One region of the Mycobacterium sp. 663a-19 genome, then DNA from elsewhere that is predicted to be linked to it. Evidence: predicted binding sites of a transcription regulator. Region 1 holds the regulator's gene; the other holds the start of a gene.
The links. The regulator LexA, encoded in region 1, represses DNA repair genes until DNA is damaged. The targets are predictions, from matches to a motif close to CGAACANNTGTTCG.

Region 1 (12,088 bases):
GGCACGCTCACGGTCCGGGTGCCGGGCGGCGACGTCGTCGTCACCGTCACCGACGCCACCAGCTACCTGCGCGGGCCGTCGGTGCTGGTGGCCCGCGGCGAGATCAGCGAGGAATGGTGGTGCGCGCAGGAGCGTTAAATCAAGTGCGCTGCACCGATTTGGCGTGCACCATTGCTAATTGCCTATGACTCATCCCGAAACTCCCTTTCACGATCACCCGGATCCAGAGCCCAGTGCGGGCGAGCTCGCCCTCGAGGACCGATCGGCGCTGCGCCGCGTCGCCGGGCTGTCGACCGAGTTGGCCGACATCTCCGAGGTCGAGTACCGCCAGCTGCGGCTGGAGCGCGTGGTGCTGGTCGGGGTGTGGACCGAGGGCAGCGCGGCGGACAACCAGGCCAGCCTGGCCGAGCTCGCCGCGCTGGCCGAGACCGCCGGCTCGCTGGTGCTCGAGGGACTCATCCAGCGCCGCGACCGCCCCGACCCGTCCACCTACATCGGGTCGGGCAAGGCCGCCGAGTTGCGCGAGGTGGTCGTGGCGACCGGCGCCGACACCGTCATCTGCGACGGCGAGCTGTCCCCGGCGCAGCTGACCGCGCTGGAGAAGGCGGTGAAGGTCAAGGTCATCGACCGCACCGCGCTGATCCTCGACATCTTCGCCCAGCACGCCACCAGCCGGGAGGGCAAGGCGCAGGTTTCGCTGGCCCAGATGGAGTACATGCTGCCCAGGCTGCGCGGCTGGGGCGAGTCCATGTCGCGGCAGGCCGGCGGCCGCGCCGGCGGCAGCGGCGGCGGGGTGGGCCTGCGCGGTCCGGGCGAGACGAAGATCGAGACCGACCGGCGGCGCATCCGGGAGCGGATGGCCAAGCTGCGCCGCGACATCAAGGCCATGAAGCAGGCGCGCGACACCCAGCGCAGCCGTCGGCTCGGCAGCGACATCCCGTCGATCGCCATCGTCGGCTACACCAACGCCGGCAAGTCCAGCCTGCTCAACGCGCTGACCGGGGCCGGGGTGCTGGTGGAGGACGCGTTGTTCGCCACGCTGGACCCCACCACCCGGCGCGCCGAGTTCGACGACGGGAGGCCGTACGTCCTCACCGACACGGTCGGGTTTGTGCGGCACCTGCCCACCCAGCTGGTCGAGGCGTTCCGCTCCACGCTGGAGGAGGTGGTCGACGCGGATTTGCTGGTGCACGTCGTCGACGGCTCCGACGTCAACCCGCCGGCCCAGATCGACGCGGTCCGGCAGGTGATCTCCGAGGTCGTCTCCGACTATGGGGCCGACCACGATGGCGACCCGCCGCCCGAGCTGTTGGTGGTGAACAAGGTGGATGCCGCGAGCGATCTGATGCTGGCCAAGCTTCGGCACGGGCTGCCCGGCGCGGTGTTCGTCTCCGCCCGCACCGGCGAGGGGATCGACGCCCTGCGCCGCCGGATGGCCGAGCTCACGACGCCCGCCGATACCGCCGTCGACGTGGTGATCCCCTACGACCGCGGCGACCTGGTGGCCCGGGTGCACGCCGACGGGCGGGTGCAGCAGACCGAGCACAACCCGGAGGGGACCCGCCTGCGGGCCCGGGTCCCGGTGGCGCTGGCCGCCAGCCTGCGCGAGTTCTCCACCGACGGCGACCCGACGCAATAGCCGACGTGCCCAGCCGCCGACCAACCGTCTGGTTGGTATATGTTGGGCGGCAGAGTTCCCGTTCGCCCGGAGGTCAGCCATGAGCAGTGCCGTCAAGTACCAGCGCACTCTTTTCGAGCCCGAGCACGAATTGTTCCGCGAGTCCTACCGCACCTTTCTCGAGCGCCACGTCGCGCCGTATCACGAGGAATGGGAGAAGGCCAAGATCGTCGACCGCGGCGTGTGGCTCGAGGCGGGCAAACAGGGCTTTCTCGGCATGGCGGTGCCCGAGGAATACGGCGGCGGCGGCAACCCCGACTTCCGGTACAACACGATCGTCACCGAGGAGACCACCGCCGGGCGCTACAGCGGGATCGGGTTCGGGCTGCAGAACGACGTGGTCGCCCCGTACCTGCTGCGGCTGGCCACCGAGGAGCAGAAGCAGCGCTGGTTGCCCAAGTTCTGCAGCGGGGAGCTGATCACCGCGATCGCGATGACCGAGCCGGGCACCGGCAGCGACCTACAGGGCATCAAGACCCGCGCCGTCAAGCAGGGTGATCACTACGTGCTCAACGGCTCAAAGACGTTCATCACCAACGGGATCAACTCGGACTTGGTGATCGTGGTGGCGCAGACCGACCCGGACCAGGGGGCACACGGCTTTTCGCTGCTCGTCGTCGAACGCGGCATGAAGGGCTTCGAACGCGGACGGCACCTGGACAAGATCGGGCTCGACGCCCAGGACACCGCCGAATTGTCGTTCACCGACGTGCACGTTCCAGTCGAAAACCTGCTCGGCGAGGAGGGCAAGGGCTTCATCTACCTGGTGCAGAACCTGCCGCAGGAACGGATCTCGATCGCCATCATGGCGGCCGCCGCGATGGAGGCCGTGCTGGAGGACACGCTGCGATACACCAAGGAGCGCAAGGCCTTTGGCAAACCCATCGGCAGCTTCCAGAACAGCCGCTTCGTGCTGGCCGAGCTGGCCACCGAGGCCACCGTGGTGCGCGTCATGGTCGACGAGTTCATCCGGCTGCACCTCGAGGAGAAGCTGACCGCCGAACAGGCCGCGATGGCCAAGTGGTACTCCACCGAGAAGCAGGTCCACCTGATCGACCGCTGCCTGCAGCTGCACGGCGGGTACGGCTACATGCGCGAATACCCGGTCGCGCGTGCCTATCTCGACGCCAGGGTGCAGACGATCTACGGTGGCACGACCGAGATCATGAAGGAGATCATCGGGCGCAGCCTCGGGGTCTAGCCTCCGCGGCGGCCCCGTCGGCGCGCCGTTGGCGAACGCAATCGTGTTGACAGGCAACGACTCCGTCGTCGCGTCGTTTGGTCCGCGGCAAATTCGCGGGCAAATTCAACCGTGCGCCGATCGGTGTTTTGGCCGGGTATATCCAGCTTCGATCGACGGCCTCGCGTACCGTCGGCGCATGCGTTTTGCTGCCCGCACTCCGGCGATGCCGCGCGACCTGTGGACCGAATGGTCGCGACATGGCTGTGGCCCCGCATCATTTCGACATCGGAGTGATATCCGTTTTCGTAAAATTCGTGATTTGGCTTCGAATTCTCCGGTTGCTGGAGCAAAGTTATGCGAGCCCGGCGATAACGCGTACCGATGCGGGTTGCCAACTCGCGGTGGGGGTATCACCCGCTCGCAGGGTCTGCAGGGTGCGGGCATGGCCGCAACAAGGGGCATATCCGTCGGCTGGGAGGCTTGGTGAAACCGCAGAGAGGTCCACTGCGCAGGCTGTTCGGGCGCGCGCTGGTGAGCATGGCGGCCGCGGTGGTGGCCGCGGCGTTCCTGGCGCCCACGGCCTCGGCGTCCCCGATCGGCGACGCCGAGGCGGCCATCATGGCGGCGTGGGAGAAGGCCGGCGGCGACAGTTCACCCCTGGGCCCCAGGAAGGGCGACGTCTACCCGGTCGGCGACGGGTTCGCGCTGGACTTCGGCGGCGGCAAGATGTTCTACACCACCGACACCGGCGCCAAGTTCGTCTACGGGCCGATCCTGGACAAATACGAGGCGCTCGGCGGCCCGGCCAACAGCGACCTGGGATTTCCGACCATCAACGAGGTCCCCGGCCTCGCCGGGCCGGACAGCCGGGTGGCCACGTTCTCCGCCAGCGACAAGCCGGTGATCTTCTGGACGTCCGAGCACGGCGCCTTCGTGGTGCGCGGCGCGATGAACGCCGCGTGGGACAAGCTCGGCAGCTCGGGCGGCGTGCTCGGCGCCCCGGTCGGCGACGAGACCTACGACGGCGAGGTCACCTCGCAGAAGTTCACCGGCGGCCTGATCTCCTGGAACCGGAAGACCAAGGACTTCAGCACCACCCCGCCGGTGCTGGCCGACCAGCTCAAGGGCCTGCAGGTGGCGACCGATCCCACCGCGGCGATCAACATGGCGTGGCGCGCCGCGGGCGGCGCCTCGGGTCCGCTGGGCGCCAAGCAGGGCGGCCAATATCCCATCGGCGGCGACGGGATCGCCCAGAACTTCGCCGGCGGCAAGGTGTTCTTCAGCCAGGCCACCGGCGCGAACGCCGTCGAGAGCGACGTGCTGGCCAAGTACGAGTCGCTGGGCGGGCCGGTCGGCAGCGACCTGGGCTTCCCGATCGCCAACGAGTCCGACGGCGGCGTCCCCGGCAGCCGGGTCTCCGCGTTCGCCGCGGCCGATAAGCCGGTGATCTTCTGGACGTCCCAGCACGGCGCGTTCGTCGTGCGCGGCGCCATGAAGGCGGCCTGGGACAAGCTTCGCGGCCCCGGCGGCAAACTGGGCGTGCCGGTCGCCGATCAGGCGGTGGACGGCGACGTGATCTCCCAGAAGTTCGCCGGCGGCAAGATCTCGTGGAACCGCGCGAAGAACACGTTCGCCACCGAGCCGTCCAACCTGGCGCCGCTGCTGTCCGGCCTGCAGGTGTCGGGCCAGAACCAGCCCAGCGGCGCGGCGATGCCTCCCCACGCCAAGAAGTTCGCCTGGAACTGGTGGTACCTGCTGGCGCTAATTCCGATCGCGGCATTGTTCGCGGTGTTGGGGTATGTGGTGGTCGGGGCGCGCCGCCGTCGCACGGCCCGGGAGCTCGCCGCCTACGAGTTCGACCGCGACGTGGACGTCGGTGGCTACGACGCCGACGACAGCTGGGGCCACGAGGAAGCCGATGTCGCCGCCGAGCACTATGGCTTCGGCGAGCCGCGGCCCTCCGAGGAGGAGCCGGTGGGCGCCGGGTCGGCGCGGGTCAGCTGGTCGCGGGGCGACGAGGCCGGGGACGAATACGGCGGCGAATGGCCGTCCGGGTCCAGGGAGGATGAGCAGGAGGACCCCGACGCGGTCGACACCGATTCCATACCCGTTGTCGCGGAAGGTGTTGTGGCGCAGGGTGTTCGGGCCGAGCCCGAGCATCCCGAAGCCGCCCCCGAAGACGTCCTGGAAGCCGCCTACCCCGATGAGGAGTACCCGGAGGCCGCCGACATCGAGGCCGCCTACCCGGACGTGGCCGTTCCGCATGCCCCCGCGGATGCCGCCCATCCGGACGAGGCCTACCCCCCGGCGGCGCCCGAGGCGGTCGATTCGGGCGCCGGGTACCCGGACGTCGCGGTTCCGCACACGGCGCCGGATGTCGCAGCGCCGGGCGCCGTCACGCCCGCCGCCGCCCCGCGGTCCGGGCGGCACGCGGCCGTCGACACCGAGGAGGAACCGGCCGGCGCGGGACTGGGCTCACCCGGGCGCCCGACCATCCACCTGCCCCTGGACGACCCGTATCAGGCGCCCGAGGGATATCCCATCAAGGTCAACGCCAGCTTCGGCCTGTACTACACCCCCGACAGCGGGCTCTACCAGGACACGCTGGCCGAGCTCTGGATGTCCAGCGAGGAAGTCGCCCAGGTCAACGGCTTCACCAGGGCGGACTGACCCGCGAACGTCTCAATCTCGTTGCCGCACAATAAGATTCCGCGTCAGATCTTGCGAATCACCGTGACGACCTTGCCGAGCACGGTCGCGTCGTTGCCCGGGATCGGATCGAACGCCGGGTTGTGCGGCATCAGCCACACCTGACCGCCCGCGCGCTTGAACGTCTTGACGGTGGCCTCGCCGTCGATCATGGCGGCGACGATGTCGCCGTTGTCGGCGACATTCTGCTGCCGCACCACAACCCAGTCGCCGTCACAGATCGCGGCCTCGACCATCGAGTCGCCGACGACCTTGAGCAGGAACAGCGCGCCCTCGCCGACCAGCTCACGGGGCAGCGGGAAGACGTCTTCGACCGCCTCCTCGGCCAGGATCGGCCCACCGGCCGCGATGCGCCCGAGCACGGGCACGAAGGTGGGTTCCGGCAGGGCGTCCGAGCCGGCGACGTCGGTGACGGGCACCGCGACGGCCGGGGTGTCCTCGACACCGCGGACGTCGACGGCCCGGGGACGGTTCGGGTCGCGGCGCAGGTACCCCTTGCGCTCCAGGGTGCGCAGCTGGTGGGCCACCGAGGACGTCGACGTCAGGCCGACGGCGTCACCGATCTCCCGGATGCTGGGCGGATAGCCGCGGCTGGTCACCGACTGCCGGATGACGTTGAGGATGGTGCGCTGCCGCTCGGTAAGCGATGGATCCACGGAATGCAACCGGCCGGCCGCGCCGGCGGCTGAAGTGTCGTTGCTGTCGCTCATGGCACTGAATGTAGCCGCCCGGCGGCCGATAATCAAACATGTGTTCGAGTCGCGTGTCGCCCGGGCCGACACCGGGCCGGAACAAGGCCTAAAGACCCTAGGGATGGTGCGTCAAGACCCTACGGCGGGTGAATTACACGTGTGTAACTTTTGCGGGTATCGGGTATTTGTGCTGCATGTCAGGAGGAGGCACCGACGCGGTTTGTCGGTGGTGTGGTTTAGCGTTTGGCTCGTCCGACACGCTTCGCTCAAATGTTCGGGTTTCGAACGGGTGAGCGAATATAGTCGAACACACGAGCGAGGACCAGTTGACCGGAGGAACGCACATGACAGTCATCCACACACTCTCGCCGCGCACCAGCGGCATCCGGCGCCCGGCCGGGGCGCCGGCCGACGGGCCTCGCCACCAGGGGGAGCGCCCGGTCCGGCCCCGCCGTCCGGGCAGCTCACGGCCCGCCGGGGCGCCGCTGCGCTACCACGGCACCGGCGTCGCGATGTCGGTCGCGCCGCATCGCAGGCGGCCCGTCACGATGCTGACCACGGTCGGGCTGGCGCTGCTCGCCGGCGCGATCACGCTGTGGCTCGGCCTGGTCGCGAACCTCGGCCAGCTGGCCAACGGCGACTCCGGCGGTTCGGCCGCCCCGGTGCCCGACAAGCTGGCCGTCGTGCGCGTCGAGGCCGGGGAGTCCCTGCAGGACGTCGCGCACCGGGTGGCGCCGGACGCGCCCGCTCGCCAGGTTGCCGACCGGATCCGCGAACTCAACGACCTGAACTCGCCGGCGCTGGCCGCCGGGCAGACGCTGATCGCCCCGGTCGGCTGACGGCGCCCCGGTGCACTGCGAAAGCCGCAGCGGGCCAAGGCCGCTCGGTCCTCGCGGCGACGGGCGCGCGCGCACCGCGGTTGCGTTGGCCTCCCGGGGCGGCGCACGGGTACGCTCGGACTGTTCCGCGAGGTGTCAGCACGGCGAAGGAGCGGCCATGCACTGCCCGTTCTGCCGGCATCCCGACTCCAGGGTGATCGACTCGCGGGAAACCGATGAGGGCCAGGCCATTCGGCGCCGCCGGTCCTGCCCCGAATGCGGCCGCCGGTTCACCACCGTGGAAACCGCGGTCCTGGCCGTGGTCAAGCGCAGCGGGGTGACCGAGCCGTTCAGCCGGGAGAAGGTCATCAAGGGGGTCCGCCGCGCCTGCCAGGGCCGCCAGGTGGACGAGGACGCACTCAACCTGCTGGCCCAGCAGGTCGAGGACACCGTGCGGGCCGCCGGTTCGCCGGAGGTCCCCAGCCACGAGGTCGGCCTGGCCATCCTCGGGCCGTTGCGCGACCTGGACGAGGTGGCCTACCTGCGATTCGCGTCGGTGTATCGGTCGTTCTCGTCGGCCGACGATTTCGAGCGCGAGATCGAGGCGCTGCGCGCGCACCGCAAGGTGTCCACGCCGAGCTGACCCACCGGCGTCCCGGGGGCCAGTGCCCGCCGGACTACGCTGTTTTTCATGCCTGCCGACTTGCATCCCGATCTCGAGGCCCTGGCGCCACTGCTCGGCACCTGGGCCGGTCGAGGCGCCGGCGAATACCCCACGATCCAGCCCTTCGAGTACCTCGAGGAGGTCGTGTTCTCCCATGTGGGCAAGCCGTTTCTGGCCTACGCGCAGAAGACCAAGGCGGTGGCCGACGGCAAACCCCTGCACGCCGAGACCGGCTATCTGCGGGTGCCGCAGCCGGGTCAGGTCGAGCTGGTGCTGGCCCACCCCAGCGGCATCACCGAGATCGAGGTGGGCACCTATTCGGTGACCGGCGGCGTCATCGAGGTCGAGTTGTCCACCACCGACGTCGGATTGACCCCGACCGCCAAAGAGGTGTCCGCGCTCGGACGCTCCCTGCGGATCGACGGCGACGAGCTGTCGTACTCGGTGCGGATGGGCGCCGTGGGGCAACCCATGCAGCATCACCTCTCCGCGACGTTGCACCGCAAGGCCTAAACCGCGCGCGCTCAATTCACCTGTGTCACACCGTCGTTGACGACGCGCCCGGCCACCCGCACCCAGCCCTCGGGACTCCAGATGGTCTCGATCCTCGACCCCTTGCCCTGCGTGATGTGCAGGTCGCGGCTGAGGTGGTCGGTGATGCGGATCGCCGCGGAGCCCGTCGCCTCGTCTTCCGGCACACCGAGATTCGCGGCGAACATGCGGGCGCGCAGTGACCCGGCGGATTCGTCGGTCCACGCCCACAGGTAGTGGGCGGTGTCGTCGGGATAATCGGCGGGGTCGGCGGCCAGCAGCTCGTCAACCGAATCGAGTTCGTGGACGAACAATTCGGGGGCCCACTCCGAGCGCGCGCTGATGACCGTGAGGTCGCCCTCGTAGCCGACCTGCACCACGCCGGCCGGCACCCGCAGCGTGTTGATCGGCGTGCCCCGGTCGCGCAGCCACCAGGAAACGCCGACGGTCGGATGTCCCGCGAACGGGATCTCGGTTCGCGGCGTGTAGATCGTGGCGTGCGCGGTGGTGGAGCCGGCGGCGGGCAGATCGACGAATATCGTTTCGCTGTAGCCCAATTGGGTGGCCAGCCGCTGCCGGTCGCGGGGCTCGACCTGGGCCGCGTCCACCACGCCGAGCGGATTGCCGAAGTTGCGGTCCGGATCGGTGAACACGCGCAGCACAGTCACGTCGATACCCATGGACCGACTGTACGACCCAGGGGCAAGCGATGATCAGGTGGCGCTGCGTTCGTCGGAGCCCATGGCGTTGAGGACCGCGACGCGGGTGCCGGCGGGACCGGTGACGGTCCGCTCGCCGCTGCCGGTGCGGAGCAACTCGCGCAGCGCGGCCGGGTCGTATTCGGCGGGCTCGGTGGTGTCGACGAAGCGCTGCACGACGTCGATGAAACGGGCCGGGTCGTCGTGGAAGGGGAAGTGGCCGGAGCGCTGGAAGATCTCCAGCCGGGAGCCGGGCATCGCGGCGTGCGCCATGTGGGCGTGCCGGACGGGGACGACGACGTCGCGGCTGCCCCAGATGATCTGCACCGGGATGGCTTCGGTCAAATAACATCGGTCCAGCATGGTGACGATCTGTCCCCGCCAATCCACCACGGCCCGCAGGGTGCGGCTGAACGCCGCCGAGGCCGTCGGCTCGGGCAGGTCGTCCAAGATCCGCAGCACGTTGGGCAGGTCACGCCCCAGGTCGGTCGAGCCGATCGCCAGGCCCGCCAGCCGCCCCGCCAGCTGAACTGCCGGCAGCACCAGGGGCAGCCGCAGCAGGGCCAGGGCCTCGCTGCCCATCGGCAACGAGGCCAGCCGGAAGACGACGTTGACGTCCTTGGTGACCCCGCCCGCGGCGACCAGGATCAGCCGGTCGACCAGATGCGGGAACTGGTAGGCGAATTGCATCGCCACCCCGCCGCCCAGCGAATGACCCACGATGGTAACCCGCTCGATGTCCAGCACGGACAGCAAGTCGCGCATCCCGTTGGCGTAGGCGGCAACCGAGTAGTCGGCGCGCGGCTTGTCGGACTGCCCGTGCCCGAGCAGGTCGGGGGCGATCACCGTGAACCGCTGGGCGAGCTTGGCCTGCACGGTGTTCCAGGTGGTCGAGTTGTCGCCGATGCCGTGGATCAACAGCAGCGCCGGCCCGGACCCGGCGACCCGGAACGCCCGCTTGTACCCGTGGATGGTCCGGAACTGCAGGGTCGGCGCGGTCACTTCCCGCACCGGGCGAAGATTGCTCTTGCGTTTCCGCTCAGTCATCCCCGCCCACCTAGTCGTCGAGCCGGTTGCGAGCGGTCAGGCCGAGTCGTCGTCCTCGGACCTCTTCTCGGCCTGCTGGGCCAGGAACCGCTCGAACTCTGCGCCAATCTCGTCGCCGCTAGGCAGGTCCTCGTCGCGAGTCAGTAACGACCTGTTCGCCTGAGCGTCGATGAAGGCATCGTACTGGCGCTCGAGGGCGGCCACCACTTGGGCCACCTCCGCGCTGGCCTCGACCTGCTCGTCGATCTTGGCTCGGATCTCCGCCGCCGCCTCGGTCAGCGCCGACAGCGGGAGTTCCAGCGACCCGGTCTTGGCCACCTGCTCGAGCAGCGCCTGCGCCGCGGCGGGGTAGTCGGTCTGCGTCAGGTAGTGCGGCACGTGCACGGTGAACCCGACGACCTCGTGACCGTGCTGGGCCATCCGGTATTCGAGCAGGTTCGACGCGCTGCCGGGGACCTGGATCTCGGAGATCCACGGCTGGAAATCGGCGATCAACTCCCTGTGGTTGGAGTGCGCGGTCAGGGTGATCGGCCGGGTGTGGGGGACCGCCATCGGGACGGTGCCCAGGCCGATGGTCTGCCGCACGCCGAGGCGCTCGGCCAGCAGGCGCACCGCGGTGACGAAACGCTCCCACTTGAGGTCGGGCTCCATACCGGCCAGCAACAGAAACGGGGTGCCGACGCTGTCGCGCAGGGCGTACAGGCTCAGCTCCGGATCGTCGTAGTCGGTGAAGTGATCGGTCTTGAATGTCATCAGCGGCCGCCGCGAGCGGTAGTCCAGCAATTCGTCGATCGCAAATGACGCGACCAGCTCGGTGTCCAGCGCCGCCTTCAAATGGGTGGCGGCCAGCCGTATCGCGTGTCCGGCGTCGGAGAACCCTTCCAGGGCATGGACCAGCACCGGGCCGCGGCCGTCGGACGTCGACAACTGCGGTGCCGGGAACTCGAGCTCGTACATGCCGGGCTGCCCTGGCTGGTACAGCCCGTCGTCCCGGTTTTGATCGTGGGCCATCGGGTTGCCTCCTTTCGGGGGTTTCTCCAGGGTGCCCCTACCAGTGTCCCCCAAGTCGATGGGCACCAATAAACGAAACGCAGTGGCGCCGGAACGTAATCTCGGCGGCACGCGCGCGCCCCGCGCGGAGTTTGCCGGCAAATCTACCAACACCCGGCGTCGCGTCGAATTGTGCTTGCCAGTGCGCCGTCAGGCATGATTGCAGTCAAATGCGCGTGCCGATTGTGTTGCTGTGTCCGGTGATCGGGGTGGCGGCGTTGCTGACGTCGTGCAGCCGTCCCGCCGACCCCGCGGCGAAACCGACCGTGTCCGTGCCCGTGGCCACCGGGCCGTTGGTGCAGCGGCTCAGCCAGCCCCAACAGAAGTCCGTCGCGGCCCAGGTGGACCCGGACCGCCGGGTGGGGGCCGTCTTCATCGACAAGGGGCCGCTGCATGTGTGCACCGGGTCGGTCGTGCACTCGGCGACCGGGAACCTGATGATCACTGCGGCGCACTGCCTGGCCGGGGCCGCCCAGCTGTCCTTCGCGCCCGGCCTGATGGGCGATCCCGCGCCCGCGAACGTGTGGAAGGCCGACGCCGTCTACCTCGATCCGCGCTGGCTGGCCAGCAAGGACCCGCACGCGGACTACGCGATCGCGCGGGTCAGCAACGACGCCGGCGTCTCCGTCGAGTCCCACGTCGGCCTGGCGCTGACGCTGGGCACCGCGCCGCCGCCCGGCAGCCACGTCACGGTGATGGGCTATCCGGCCGGCGTGGGCGGCTCGCCCATCGGCTGCCAGGCCACCACGTCGATCAACGACGCCGGGTTCCCCTCGCTGGTGTGCGAGGGGATGGTCGACGGCACCAGCGGCGCGCCGTGGGTCAGCGGCACCACGCTCACCGGGCTGATCGGTGGTTTCGAGCGCGGTGGCTGCGCGGCGAACGTGTCGTACTCGGCGCCGTTCGACGCGCAGACCACGCAACTGCTGGCCCGCGCCGAGGCGGGCGGGCCCGGTGACCCGGTGCCCAACGACCTCGACGACAGCTGCTGATCAGCGGCGGAACTGGGACAGCTCCC
Region 2 (12,088 bases), on a different contig from region 1:
CGATGACTGGGTGATCGTGGCCAACCCCGACGTGCAGTGGGGACCCGGCAGCATCGACGCGCTGCTGGACGCCGCCACCCGCTGGCCGCGCGCGGGCGCGCTGGGTCCGCTCATCCGGGACCCGGACGGCTCGGTGTATCCGTCGGCCCGGCACCTGCCCAGCCTCATCCGCGGCGGCATGCACGCCGTGCTCGGGCCCGTCTGGAAGCGCAACCCGTGGACGGCCGCCTACCGCCAGGAGCGGCTCGAGCCCACCGAGCGCTCGGTGGGCTGGCTGTCGGGATCGTGCCTGCTGGTGCGCCGGTCGGCGTTCGAGCGGGTCGGTGGCTTCGATGAGCGCTACTTCATGTATATGGAGGACGTCGACCTCGGCGACCGTCTCGGCAGGGCCGGCTGGCAAAGCGTGTACGTGCCGTCGGCCGAGGTCCTGCACCACAAGGGCCACTCCACCGGCCACGATCCGGCCAGCCACCTGGCGGCCCATCACCAGAGCACCTACATTTTCCTGGCCGACCGGTATTCGGGTCGGTTGCGGGCCCCGCTGCGCTGGACCCTGCGGGGGTCGCTGGCGGTTCGCTCCCGGCTGATGGTGCGCAGTTCCCGCAGACGGCGGATGGCAGAAGGGCGGCACTGAGTTGGCTAACCCGTTGATGGACCGTCAAATCGACGCGGTGGTGCTGGTCGGCGGCAAGGGCACCCGGCTGCGGCCGCTGACCCTGTCGGCGCCCAAGCCGATGCTGCCGACCGCCGGACTGCCGTTCCTCACCCACCTGTTGTCGCGGATCGCGGCCGCGGGCATCGAGCACGTCATCCTGGGCACGTCGTATCAGGCCGCGGTGTTCGAGGCGGAGTTCGGCGACGGCTCCAAGCTGGGCCTGCAGATCGACTACGTGACCGAGGAGCGGCCCCTGGGCACCGGCGGCGCGATCGCCAACGTCGCCGGCCGGCTGCGGCACGACACCGTGATGGTGTTCAACGGCGACGTGCTCTCCGGCGCCGACCTGGGCCAGCTGCTGGATTCGCACCGGAGCAACCGCGCCGACGTCACCCTGCACCTGGTGCGGGTGGGCGACCCGCGGGCCTACGGCTGTGTGACCACCGACGAGCAGGACCGGGTCGTCGCGTTCATCGAGAAGACGGAGGACCCGCCGACCGACCAGATCAACGCGGGCACTTATGTCTTCGAGCGCAACATCATCGACCGGATTCCGCGCGGCCGCGAGGTCTCGGTCGAACGGGAGGTATTCCCCGCGCTGCTGGCCGACCCGGACGTCAAGGTCTGCGGCTACGTCGACGCCACGTACTGGCGGGACATGGGCACGCCGGAGGACTTCGTGCGGGGATCGGCGGACCTGGTGCGCGGCATCGCCCCGTCGCCGGCCCTGCACGGCCACCGCGGCGAGCAGCTGGTGCACGACGGCGCGGCGGTGTCCCCCGGCGCGGTGCTGATCGGCGGCACGGTTGTGGGGCGCGGCGCCGAGATCGGACCCGGTGTGCGGCTGGACGGCGCCGTGATCTTCGACGGCGTCAAGGTCGAGGCCGGCAGCGTGATCGAGCGCTCGATCATCGGCTTCGGTGCGCGCATCGGTCCGCGGGCGCTGATCCGCGACGGCGTGATCGGCGACGGCGCCGACATCGGCGCGCGCTGCGAATTGCTGCGTGGCGCAAGGGTATGGCCGGGAATCTCCATTCCCGACGGCGGGATTCGCTACTCCTCGGACGTCTGACTCGCGTGCACTAACGAAGCGCTCGGGAAACGAGGTAGGCGAGCGCGTCGTCGGTGCCGTCGGGCAGGGCGTCGACGGGCCACCACCGTAGGTCCTCCGACTCGTCGCTGATCGCGATCCGCGCGCCGGCCGGCGCGCGCGCCACGAATTGCAGGTCCAGGTGCCGCGTCGGCACGCCCAGCGAGCACACGACCGGGTGCACATGCACCGCGGCCAGCACTGGCGCGAGGCGCAGGCCCTCGATGCCGGATTCCTCGGTGGCCTCGCGCAGCGCCGCGGTCACGACGTCGGGGTCGTCCTCGTCGCAGTGCCCGCCGAGTTGCACCCAGCGGCCGAGGCGCCGGTGCAAGGTCAGCAGGACGTTGGTGCCGTCGTCGTCGAGCACCAACGTCGACGCGGTGACGTGGCCGGCCGCGCAGTCGCGACGGCAGGCGTCGGGGCGGCCGTGCACGAACGCGAGCACGGCGTGCCGCAGCGCGTCCTGCGCCGGATCGGGCGCCTGCCAGTCGGTGAGAATCGCGATCGCCGAGTCGCGAAGATTCATATTGCAGGAGGCTCAAGGCTTAGATTAGGGCGCGTCGGGAGCCTCGCTTTGTTCGACGATCGCGAAGAGTGACCCAGGCTTCGCGGCATTGGTTAACAAGGTTTGGCGACAACCCTAGTCTGTCAATCAGAACATGGCGGTCCACTAGCTCGAGCGCTTTCTCGATTTCGTTTGCCTTCAGCAAGAGATCAACGTTCCCAGACAGTTCTGGATCCGCGCATTCTGGGTGGGGAATCGGTAGTTGTTCGGCCTCACGGGGTTCCAGCTCCAAAATGCCGCCTCCGTAGCTTCGGCCCATTACCTCAGCGAAGGCGAAGGTAGCGCTGTTGTGAAACACCGTGGCAAGAGCAGTCGCGTCGGTATTTGGGGCAAGCCGGACCCGATGCACGGTATCGGTGCTTGTTGCCGCGGCGGCGTTCACGGTCAGACGCGGCGCCAGGTGAATCTGGCGGAGCATGAATAGCTCAGGAACCCACAGTGATGGCGTGGTCCACCAAGGCTTGCGGATGGAGCACTTGTAACCGGTGTGGACGCCAGCGGCTTCGCCAGCGTCTATGTGTGCGACAAGAGCAGGATCCCTTGGTTCGTTGGGCGCGTTGAGCAACCATGTTCGGTGCTGGCCTGCGAGATCGCGTGCGCGACACTCGGTGTCGTATACCAGCCCGGACAGTTGGGTACTGCGCGAGACGAGCGGGACACAATGCGCCGTCAACCCGAGCTCGTGAGCTTGCCCATCGGTAAAGGTAAAGAAGCTGTTACGGCCCGTCACGATCCCAACGTCGACGTCGGCTATGTGTCCAAGCCGACTCATTGCATCTGACTGTTTGAGCGTTCGCAGCAGCTGGATTTGATCGGTTTCCAGAAAATACTTGGTCCACTTCTCTTTCTCGTGCAGTAGCGCTGGAGCCGACTCAACTTCAAGATCCGCCGCTGTCAAAGTGGCCAGTCTGTCGGCATCGGTTAGATGGACTGTGCGTATGCGCGCCGGGCCCGCGCCGACGACACCACAGAACAGAACAACTTCTTGCAGGATGCCGTCGAAGACTAGTCGCTCGAACGTTAGCAGTGTGATTTCGCGAAATCGGCTGAGCAGGAACTCGCGCAACTGTCCGGCATAGGTGACCTGAAGCAATTCGGCAGGAAGCACCAATCCGACGCGTCCACCGTCCCGCACTAAAACTGTGCTGGCCACCACGAAGGGGACCCATGCATTGGTCAGCCTGCTGGGGCGCAGGCCCTCACGCCTCATCAGTTCTAGAGCTGGATCTCGCTGCTCGGGTACCCAGTTGCCGAAGCGAATATAGGGCGGGTTTCCCGCGACGCCGTCCCAGCTTGCAGCCTTGGCCTTAGCTAGCCAAGTGAACAGGTTGTCCGTGTCAACTGGGGCGAACTTGCGTGACTTCGCAGCCTCGTGCGCGACGAGTTCCACGCCATGAACTTGACCACTAACTGCGGCTAGCTCCCGCAGAATCCGACCATCGCCACAGGACGGTTCCAAGATCCGACAACCGGAATCGCGAACCCACCTTGCAAGGAAACGGGCCACCGCAGAGGGGGTGTAGTAACCGCCGCGAACCTTGTCAGCCGAAACCGCGGCCTTGCCCGCGAACGTCTTCATGAAGACAAGTATCGGGGGAGGTACTGACATAGTTGGTGACCATGCGCAGGGCGCGTCGACTTTTACGTCGCGTGAGGCGGCAGACCCTGGAAACGGTCGTGATACGACCGATACATGTCATCACTGAACCGCTCGATCCTCAGGGGGCTTTGTGGGTCAGGCAAGTGGGGGTCAATCTGACCCGTCGCAGGATCCCAAGAGATTAGGCCCATTGCCTCTGCTCGATGATTCGGCTCGTCGACAAGTTGTCGGCCACCCAGCCGGGACAGAGTTCCGACGATCGCATTCGTTCGAGGCCCGGGTGCCAGACAGGGCATAGGAATCGCAACTATAAAACCTACGACTGCGCTGGGGAACCTGCTGTGTACTGTGGTTGCCTCTGTCGCGAGGTCGTTGACCATGTTTTGCCAGTTCTTCCCAACGCTTTCGTGGTCATTCAGGGTCTTGCTGTCGAACGCGATCCGCACTCCGTCAGGTCGGTAGCCCACATCGAAGTTCTGAGGCCGGACGCCGCCGACTATTCGCACGGGACCCACTTCCACACAGTCGGGCTCAGAAGGCTGGAGTTGGTTCGCGGCGGGCACCACCAATGGAATGTTCCCGAGCATCACGGAGAGGGCATGGCCGACGGCTGCGTCTATCAGCATGCCGAAGTCCATTCCATCTTTCTTTGAGAACTTCGAGCCGCCGAGCCACTTTTGGCCAAAGGTTGCGAACTGATCAATGGGCAGGTCAATCGCTGTCATTGGTTGCAAGGCTGCCACGTATGCGCAGCGTAGTCCGTAACCTCCGGGTTGACAGTTCACTTGCGGATCAACAAATCCCCGGCGTCGGCCGGTTCGCGCAGGCCGGCCGGTTCGGCGGGGTAGCCGATCGCGATGGCGCCCAACGGCTCCCAGTCGGGCGGCAGCTGCAGCTCGGCGCGGACCAGGTCGGCGGCGAAGATCGTCGAGCCGATCCAGCAGCTGCCCAGCCCGCGCACCGCCAGCCCGACCAGCAGCGCCTGCACGGCCGCCCCGACGGCGACGGTGAACATGGTGTGCTCGGCGTCGGTGCGCGCGGCGTCGGGATAGCTGTGCGCGCCGTCGGGGACCAGCATCGGCATGACGACCTCGGGTGCGTCGTAGAGGATCTGGCCGCGCGCCACCCGGCGCTCTATCGACTCCGCGGGCCGGCCGTCGCCGGCGAGGTCCGCGCGCCACTTGTCCCTCATCGCGTCCAGCAGCCGGGTCCGGGTGGCCGGCGTCTGCAGCCATACGAACCGCACCGGCCGGGTGTGGTGCGGGGCCGGCGCGGTGAGGGCCTCCGCGACGGCCGCCTCGACCAGCTCCGGCGGCACCGGCTCGGCGCTGAACCGGCGCACCGATCTGCGCGACAGCTGCGCCTGCCGGCGGCCCAGCTCGAGGGCCTCGGCGGTGCCGAGCCAGAACAGGTCCTCGTCGCCGGGCCGCAGCAGCTGCCGGGCGGTCGAGCCGTCGTCGGTGACCACCCGCCTGGCGAGCCCGCGCACCACGGCCACCGGTGTGGCGGTCAGTTTGCCCTTGACCAGATCGGCGGCCGCGGCGATCTCGTCGGCGACCGCGACCTCGGTGACCACCAGCTCGTTGCCGTGCCGGTCGACGGCCCCCGAATAGCCTTGCAGCACAGCCACACCCGCCGCGCCGACGGCCGCGTCGATCTGGCCGTTGCGCCAGGCGCGGCCCATCGTGTCGGTGATGACCACGCCGACGTCGACGCCGAGCCGCTCGCGCAGGCCGGCGCGCAGCGCGGCGGCGCTGGCATCCGGGTCCACCGGCAGCAGCGCGAGCTCGTCGGCGCCGACGTTGGAGCCGTCCACGCCCGCGGCGGCCTGGACCAGCCCCAGCCGGTTCTCGGTGATCAGGGTCCGGCCCTTGCGGGCCAGCACCCGGACCGCCTCGTCGTCGACGAGCTTGCGCCGCAGCCGATCGCGCTCCTCGGCGTCGCGCGGCGCGGGCACCAGCCGCCCCTCGCACTTGGACACCACCTTGCTGGTGACCACCGCGACGTCGCCGTCGCGCAGCCAGGGCGCGGCGGCGGCCAGCGCCGCGCTCAGGTCGTCCCCGGGCCGGAACTCCGGAAGCCCCGCGACGGGCAGGATCTCGATCGCGGCGGCGCTGCCGTGCTCGGCGGGCGCGGTCACGCCGCCACGCCCGCGAGGTCCAGCCCCGCGGCGACCATCTCGGCCGTCGCCTTCGGGTCGCTCATCAACAGCGGCACCGAGCGCACGGCGACCCCGTCGATGTCGGCGTGATCGCCCTCGTGCACCAGCCAGCAGTCCAGGATCCCGGTGTCGCTGCGCGCCCCGTAGTGCCGGCCGACCGCCTCGGCGGTGGATTCGACCCCGATCACCGACAGGCACGCATCGGCCATGCCGCGCAACGGCTTTCCACCGATGATCGGCGAATAGCCGACCACCGGGGCGGCGGCTCCCCGCAGCGCGCCGCGGATGCCCGGGACGGCCAGGATGGCGCCGACGCTGACCACCGGGTTGGACGGCGCCAGCAGGAGGACGTCGGCCTCGCCGATCGCCGCCACCGCTTCGGTTGTGGCGCCGGCCTTTTCGGCGCCGACGAAGGCGAAGCTGTGGGTGGGCACCTTCGCCCGGTAGCGCACCCACCACTCCTGGAAGTGGATGGCCCGACGGCTGTCGTCGGCCGGATCGGTGATCACCACGTGTGTCTCGCAACGGTCGTCGGTGGCCGGCAGCAGCCGGGCGCCGGGCTGCCAGCGGTCGCACAGCGCCGTGGTGATCTGCGACAGCGGGTAGCCGGCCTGCAGCATCTGGGTGCGCACCAGGTGGGTGGCCAGGTCGCGGTCGCCGAGCTGGAACCAGTCCGGCTGCACACCGTAACGCGCCAATTCCTCTTTGGCATGCCAGGTTTCGTCGCGGTGGCCCCAACCCCGTTCTGGATCGACGCCTCCACCTAAGGTATACATGCAGGTGTCCAAATCGGGGCAGACACGCAAACCGTGGATCCACGCGTCATCGCCGACGTTGACGACGGCAGTCAGCTCGTGGGCCTGAGCATCCGGGCGCCCTTGCGACTGGAACTGACCCAGCCCGAGCAGCTGCTGGACCCCGAGCAGGAACCGGGCGCCGCCGACCCCGCCGACCAGCACGGTGACCTTCACACCGCACGACAGTACCGGCCGGCGAGGGGGGCCCGGCCGCACGCCTGACGGGCGGCAGCGGGGCGCATTTCGAACGACCGCAATGGGGGGTTTTACTTGGCTGTGACCGACACGCCGAGAGCCGATAACAACAGAAACGCCGAAATTTGATCACGAGATGGTATGGAAATGCGCCAAAGTGCTTGACCCGGCTGGTCAACCCGTGTCTAATCACATCAGTGTCATTTCCCGGTTGGCCGGCCGGTTCCGGTGTCGCAGACCGAGATTCGATCACTTGTTCGAATTGTCTGTACATCAGAACAGTGGAAAAAAATCACTCTCTCAATATCAACCTGAGGAGGCGGACGACGCATGTCTTTTGAACACCTTCGGGGCGTTATGGCAAGCACACCGCACACCAGTATTGGTGCGACGCCGGCGCCAATTGCGCGCCCGCATCTGACCGTGGTTCCCGATGCGCCAGTCGCATTCGAACCCGAACCCCTGCCGCCCACCCCGGACCAATGGCAGGACCGCGCGCTGTGCGCGCAAACCGATCCCGAGGCCTTCTTCCCCGAGAAGGGTGGTTCCACCCGCGAGGCCAAGAAGATCTGCCTGGGTTGCGAGGTTCGTCACGAGTGCCTGGAATACGCCCTGGCGCATGACGAACGCTTCGGCATCTGGGGCGGTCTTTCCGAGCGCGAGCGCCGCCGCCTCAAGCGCGGCATCATCTGAGCTACCGGCTCATTCGTCGTCGATCGTCGGGTCGATGACCGAAGGTTCCACGTCCAGATAGATGGCCACCTGAGCCACCAGGATTTCGTGCAACAACTCGCCGAGTTCGACGGTGTCCTTCGCCCGTCTCTCGATTGGCTTGCGGAACAACACAATTCGCGCCCTCGTGGCGTTGCCGCGGACGTCCACCCCCGCCGGTATCAAGCGGGCCAGGGCGATCGGCCCGTCGGCGATGACCTCCGGCGGCCACTGCACACTCTCCGGATCCTTCGCGGTGATGCGCGGGATTTCGTCGACGGCCACGTCGAGCTCGGACACCCGCTCGTGCCAGCGCCGCTCGATCGGTTCGTATGCCTCCAGCACCGCCATGTCGAACCGCTCGGCCCGGCTGCGCCAACCCGGCACCGTCGGCGGCAGCAGCGGCCCGCGCATGTCGCGGCCCCGCCGGGTGGCCCGGTGTGAAGCCCAGCGGCCCCGACCGTTTCGCGGCGAACCGCGCGAATCGCCACGGGAATTGTTCACCGGCCCGATGGTAACGGTTGAACATCGGGGGTCGAACCGTTGCGCGTGTCCGGCGCTTCGGCGGCGTTTGTCCACGATAGCCTTTCGTCGTGAACGTTCCCCGTCGCTGTTGCCGGCCCGGGTGTCCGCACTACGCCGTGGCGACCTTGACGTTCGTCTACTCGGACTCGACGGCCGTGGTGGGCCCGCTCGCCACCGCGCGCGAACCGCATTCGTGGGACCTGTGCGTCGGCCATGCCGGCCGGATCACCGCGCCCCGCGGCTGGGACCTGGTGCGCCACGCCGGGCCGCTGCCCAACCCCGACGAGGACGACCTGGTGGCGCTGGCCGACGCGGTGCGCGAGGGCCCGGGCGGCGCGGGGCAGGCCCACCGCGGCGGCACCGGCACGCCGCTGAACGGCTTCTCCGCCGACATGCACCCCGCCGGGGCCCAGGCCACCGCGCCGAGCGGCGGGCTGCTCGCCCCGCCCGAGCATCGCTCCGGACGCCGCCGCGGGCATCTGCGGGTGCTGCCCGACCCGGCCGACTAGCACCGCTGCGAACCCTGTGCACCGTTTGGGCCCATAACTCTGTGGGGCCGATAGGCTGACCCCAAGAGTCCACGAAGACCCGTCCAAGCAAGTAGTCGTCAGGAGCCTCCGCATGTCTCGGCCCGCCGCGGCTGTCCACCGTGTCATCAAGGCTTACGACGTACGCGGGCTGGTGGGCGAGGAGCTCGACGACGCGTTGGTCGCCGACGTCGGCGCCGCGTTCGCCAGGCTGATGCGCGCCGAGGGCGCGCGGCGGGTCGTCGTCGGCCGCGACATGCGGGACAGCTCGCCGCCGCTGGCCGCGGCGTTCACGACGGGGGTCACCGGCCAGGGCCTCGATGTGGTGCGCATCGGTTTGTCGTCCACCGATCAGCTCTACTTCGCTTCGGGGCTGCTGGATTGCCCGGGCGCGATGTTCACCGCCAGCCACAACCCGGCGGCCTACAACGGCATCAAGCTGTGCCGGGCCGGGGCCAAGCCGGTCGGCGCGGACACCGGGCTGGGGGAGATCGCCGACGACGTGATCGCCGGAGTCCCAGGCTATGACGGGCCGGTGGGCGGCGTCACCGATCGCGATGTGCTCGCCGACTACGGCGAGTTCCTGCGCTCGCTGGTGGACACCTCGGGGCTGCGCCCGCTGCGGGTGGCCGTGGATGCCGGCAACGGCATGGCCGGGCACACCGCGCCGGCCGTGCTCGGCGCGATCGACTCGATCACGTTGCTGCCGTTGTACTTCGAGCTCGACGGTTCGTTTCCCAACCACGAGGCCAATCCGCTCGACCCGGCGAACCTGGTGGACCTGCAGAAGTACGTGCGCGACACCGGCGCCGACATCGGGCTGGCGTTCGACGGCGACGCCGACCGCTGCTTCGTGGTCGACGAACGCGGGATGCCGGTCTCGCCGTCGACGGTGACGGGCCTGGTGGCCGCCCGCGAGCTCGGCCGCGAGATCGGCGCCACCGTGATCCACAACGTGATCACGTCGCGCGCGGTGCCCGAATTGGTCATCGAGCGCGGCGGCACACCGCTGCGGTCGCGGGTCGGGCACTCCTACATCAAGGGGCTGATGGCCGAGACGGGCGCGATCTTCGGCGGCGAGCACTCAGCGCACTACTACTTCCGCGACTTCTTCGGCGCCGACTCCGGGATGCTGGCCGCGCTGTACGTGCTGGCGGCGCTCGGCGAGCAGCACCGGCCGCTGTCGGAGCTGACCGCCGACTACCAGCGCTACGAGTCCTCCGGCGAGATCAACTTCGCCCTGAAAGGCTCCGTCGACGCGGCCTCGGCCACCGACGCGGTGCTCAAGTCGTTCGGCAGCCGGATCCACTCCATCGACCACCTGGACGGGGTGACCGTGGACCTGGGCGACGGCAGCTGGTTCAACCTGCGCAGCTCCAACACCGAGCCGCTGCTGCGGCTCAACGTGGAGGGCCGCAGCACCGAGGACGTCGACGCGGTGGTCCAGCAGATCAGCGCCGAGATCGCCGCGATCACCCTGGGTCAGGGCGCCGCGCCGTGAACGCCACCCGGGCGATCGACCTCGAGGACACCGACGGCCTGCTCGCCGCCGACCGGCAGGGCCTGCTGCGGGCCGCGTCGTCGGCCGGTGCGCAGGTGCGCGCCGTCGCGGCCGCGGCCGACGAGGGCGCGCTGGACTCGCTGCGCACCGGCGACCGGCCGCGCAGCATCATCTGGGTGCCCGGCCGCGGCACCGCCGAGACCGCCGGCACGCTGCTGGCCGCGACGCTGGCCGGCGCGGCGTCGGCGCCGATCGCGCTGGCCGGCGACGCGCCGCCCTGGGTCGGCCCGCTCGACGTGCTGATCGTCGCTGGCGACGACCCCGGCGACCCGGCGCTGGTCGGCGCCGCCGCGACGGGGGTGCGCCGCGGCGCGCGGGTCGTGGTGGTGGCCCCGTACGAGGGTCCGCTGCGCGACTCCACGGCCGGGCGGGTCGCGGTGCTGGAGCCGCGGATGGCGGTTCGCGACGAGTTCGGCCTGTCCCGGTACCTGGCCGCCGGCCTGGCCGCGCTGCACACCGTGGACCCGCGGCCCGGCGTGAATTCGGGACAGGACCTGGCGCTGCTCGCCGACGAGCTGGACGCCGAGGCGCTGCGCAACAGCGCGGGCCGCGAGCTGTTCACCAACCCCGCCAAGACGATGGCCGCGCGCATCTGGCGACGCCAGGTGGCGCTGGCCGGCGACTGCGCCGCGACGCTGGCGCTGGCCCGGCACGGCAGTTCGGTCCTGGTGCGCATCGCCCGCCAGGTGGTCGCCGCCGCCGGGCTGGGGGACGTGGTCGCGGCGCTGCGGGCGACGCCGGAGTCCGGGGTGGGCCCGTCCTCGGTGGACGCGCTTTTCCACGACGAACAGATCGACGGGCCGCTGCCCGACCGGATGCGGGTGCTGGCGCTGACGCTGGCCGACGAGCGCACGGTGGTGGCCGCGCGGGTCGCCGGGCTCGACGACGTCTACCTGGTCGCGGCCGAGGACGTGCCGGACCTGCCGGACGCGTCGGGCGGCCCGGCGGGGCCCGGCGGTCCGCCCGCGCCGACCGGGGCCGGGCGCGCCGAGCAGCAACTGGCAGTATTGGCCGTTCGGCTGGAGATGGCCGCGGTTTACTTGCGACTGGTGCGGGGATAGATAAAGAAGTGGAACTGCTACGCGGGGCGTTACGAACGTACGCTTGGGGATCGCGCACCGCCATCGCCGAATTCACCCGGCGCCCGGTGCCGGCCGCTCACCCGGAGGCCGAACTCTGGTTCGGTGCGCACCCCGGCGACCCGGCCTGGCTGGAAACGGAGCGGGGCGAGATCTCGCTGATGGAGGCGCTGGTCGCCGACCCCGAGGGACAGCTCGGTGCCGGGTCGCGCGCCCGCTTCGGCGACGTGCTGCCGTTCCTGGTGAAGGTGCTGGCCGCCGACGAGCCGCTGTCGCTGCAGGCCCACCCTAGCGCCGAGCAGGCCGTCGAGGGCTACCTGCGCGAGGAACGGCTGGGGATTCCGGTGTCCTCGCCGGTCCGCAACTATCGCGACACCTCGCACAAGCCCGAGTTGTTGGTGGCGCTGCAGTCGTTCGAGGCGCTGGCCGGGTTTCGTCACGTGTCCCGCACCGTCGAGCTGCTGCGGGCGTTGGCGGTCTCCGACCTCGACCCGTTCATCGATTTGCTCAACGACCAGTCCGACGCCGACGGGCTGCGCGCGCTGTTCACCACCTGGATCACCGCGCCCCAGCCCGACATCGACGTGCTGGTGCCCGCCGTGCTCGAGGGCGCCATCCAGTA

Region 2: a site for LexA is predicted at 7,310-7,323, ahead of cofD (2-phospho-L-lactate transferase). Genes of this name have one in related genera too.

Annotation. Positions count from the first base shown of each region.
Region 1 covers NZ_JAPJAV010000010.1:110,481-122,568, reverse strand. Annotated here, with positions in the region: gene dapF (diaminopimelate epimerase) at 1-138, shown strand, start outside; gene hflX (GTPase HflX) at 185-1,639, shown strand; gene OQ968_RS18510 (acyl-CoA dehydrogenase family protein) at 1,719-2,879, shown strand; gene OQ968_RS18505 (hypothetical protein) at 3,345-5,531, shown strand; gene lexA (transcriptional repressor LexA) at 5,576-6,280, opposite strand; gene OQ968_RS18495 (LysM peptidoglycan-binding domain-containing protein) at 6,607-7,101, shown strand; gene nrdR (transcriptional regulator NrdR) at 7,259-7,723, shown strand; gene OQ968_RS18485 (peroxynitrite isomerase) at 7,772-8,257, shown strand; gene OQ968_RS18480 (PhzF family phenazine biosynthesis protein) at 8,269-8,955, opposite strand; gene OQ968_RS18475 (alpha/beta hydrolase) at 8,989-10,020, opposite strand; gene OQ968_RS18470 (PAC2 family protein) at 10,057-11,031, opposite strand; gene OQ968_RS18465 (trypsin-like serine peptidase) at 11,241-12,062, shown strand; gene sthA (Si-specific NAD(P)(+) transhydrogenase) at 12,063-12,088, opposite strand, start outside.
Region 2 covers NZ_JAPJAV010000006.1:261,975-274,062, reverse strand. Annotated here, with positions in the region: gene OQ968_RS13405 (glycosyltransferase family 2 protein) at 1-634, shown strand, start outside; gene OQ968_RS13400 (sugar phosphate nucleotidyltransferase) at 651-1,727, shown strand; gene OQ968_RS13395 (NUDIX hydrolase) at 1,738-2,271, opposite strand; partial or broken gene OQ968_RS13390 (Eco57I restriction-modification methylase domain-containing protein) at 2,291-3,932, opposite strand; gene OQ968_RS13385 (hypothetical protein) at 3,952-4,635, opposite strand; gene OQ968_RS13380 (coenzyme F420-0:L-glutamate ligase) at 4,692-6,050, opposite strand; gene cofD (2-phospho-L-lactate transferase) at 6,047-7,042, opposite strand; gene OQ968_RS13370 (WhiB family transcriptional regulator) at 7,421-7,756, shown strand; gene OQ968_RS13365 (metallopeptidase family protein) at 7,766-8,188, opposite strand; gene OQ968_RS13360 (DUF3499 domain-containing protein) at 8,368-8,808, shown strand; gene OQ968_RS13355 (phosphomannomutase/phosphoglucomutase) at 8,921-10,327, shown strand; gene OQ968_RS13350 (TobH protein) at 10,324-11,448, shown strand; gene manA (mannose-6-phosphate isomerase, class I) at 11,457-12,088, shown strand, end outside.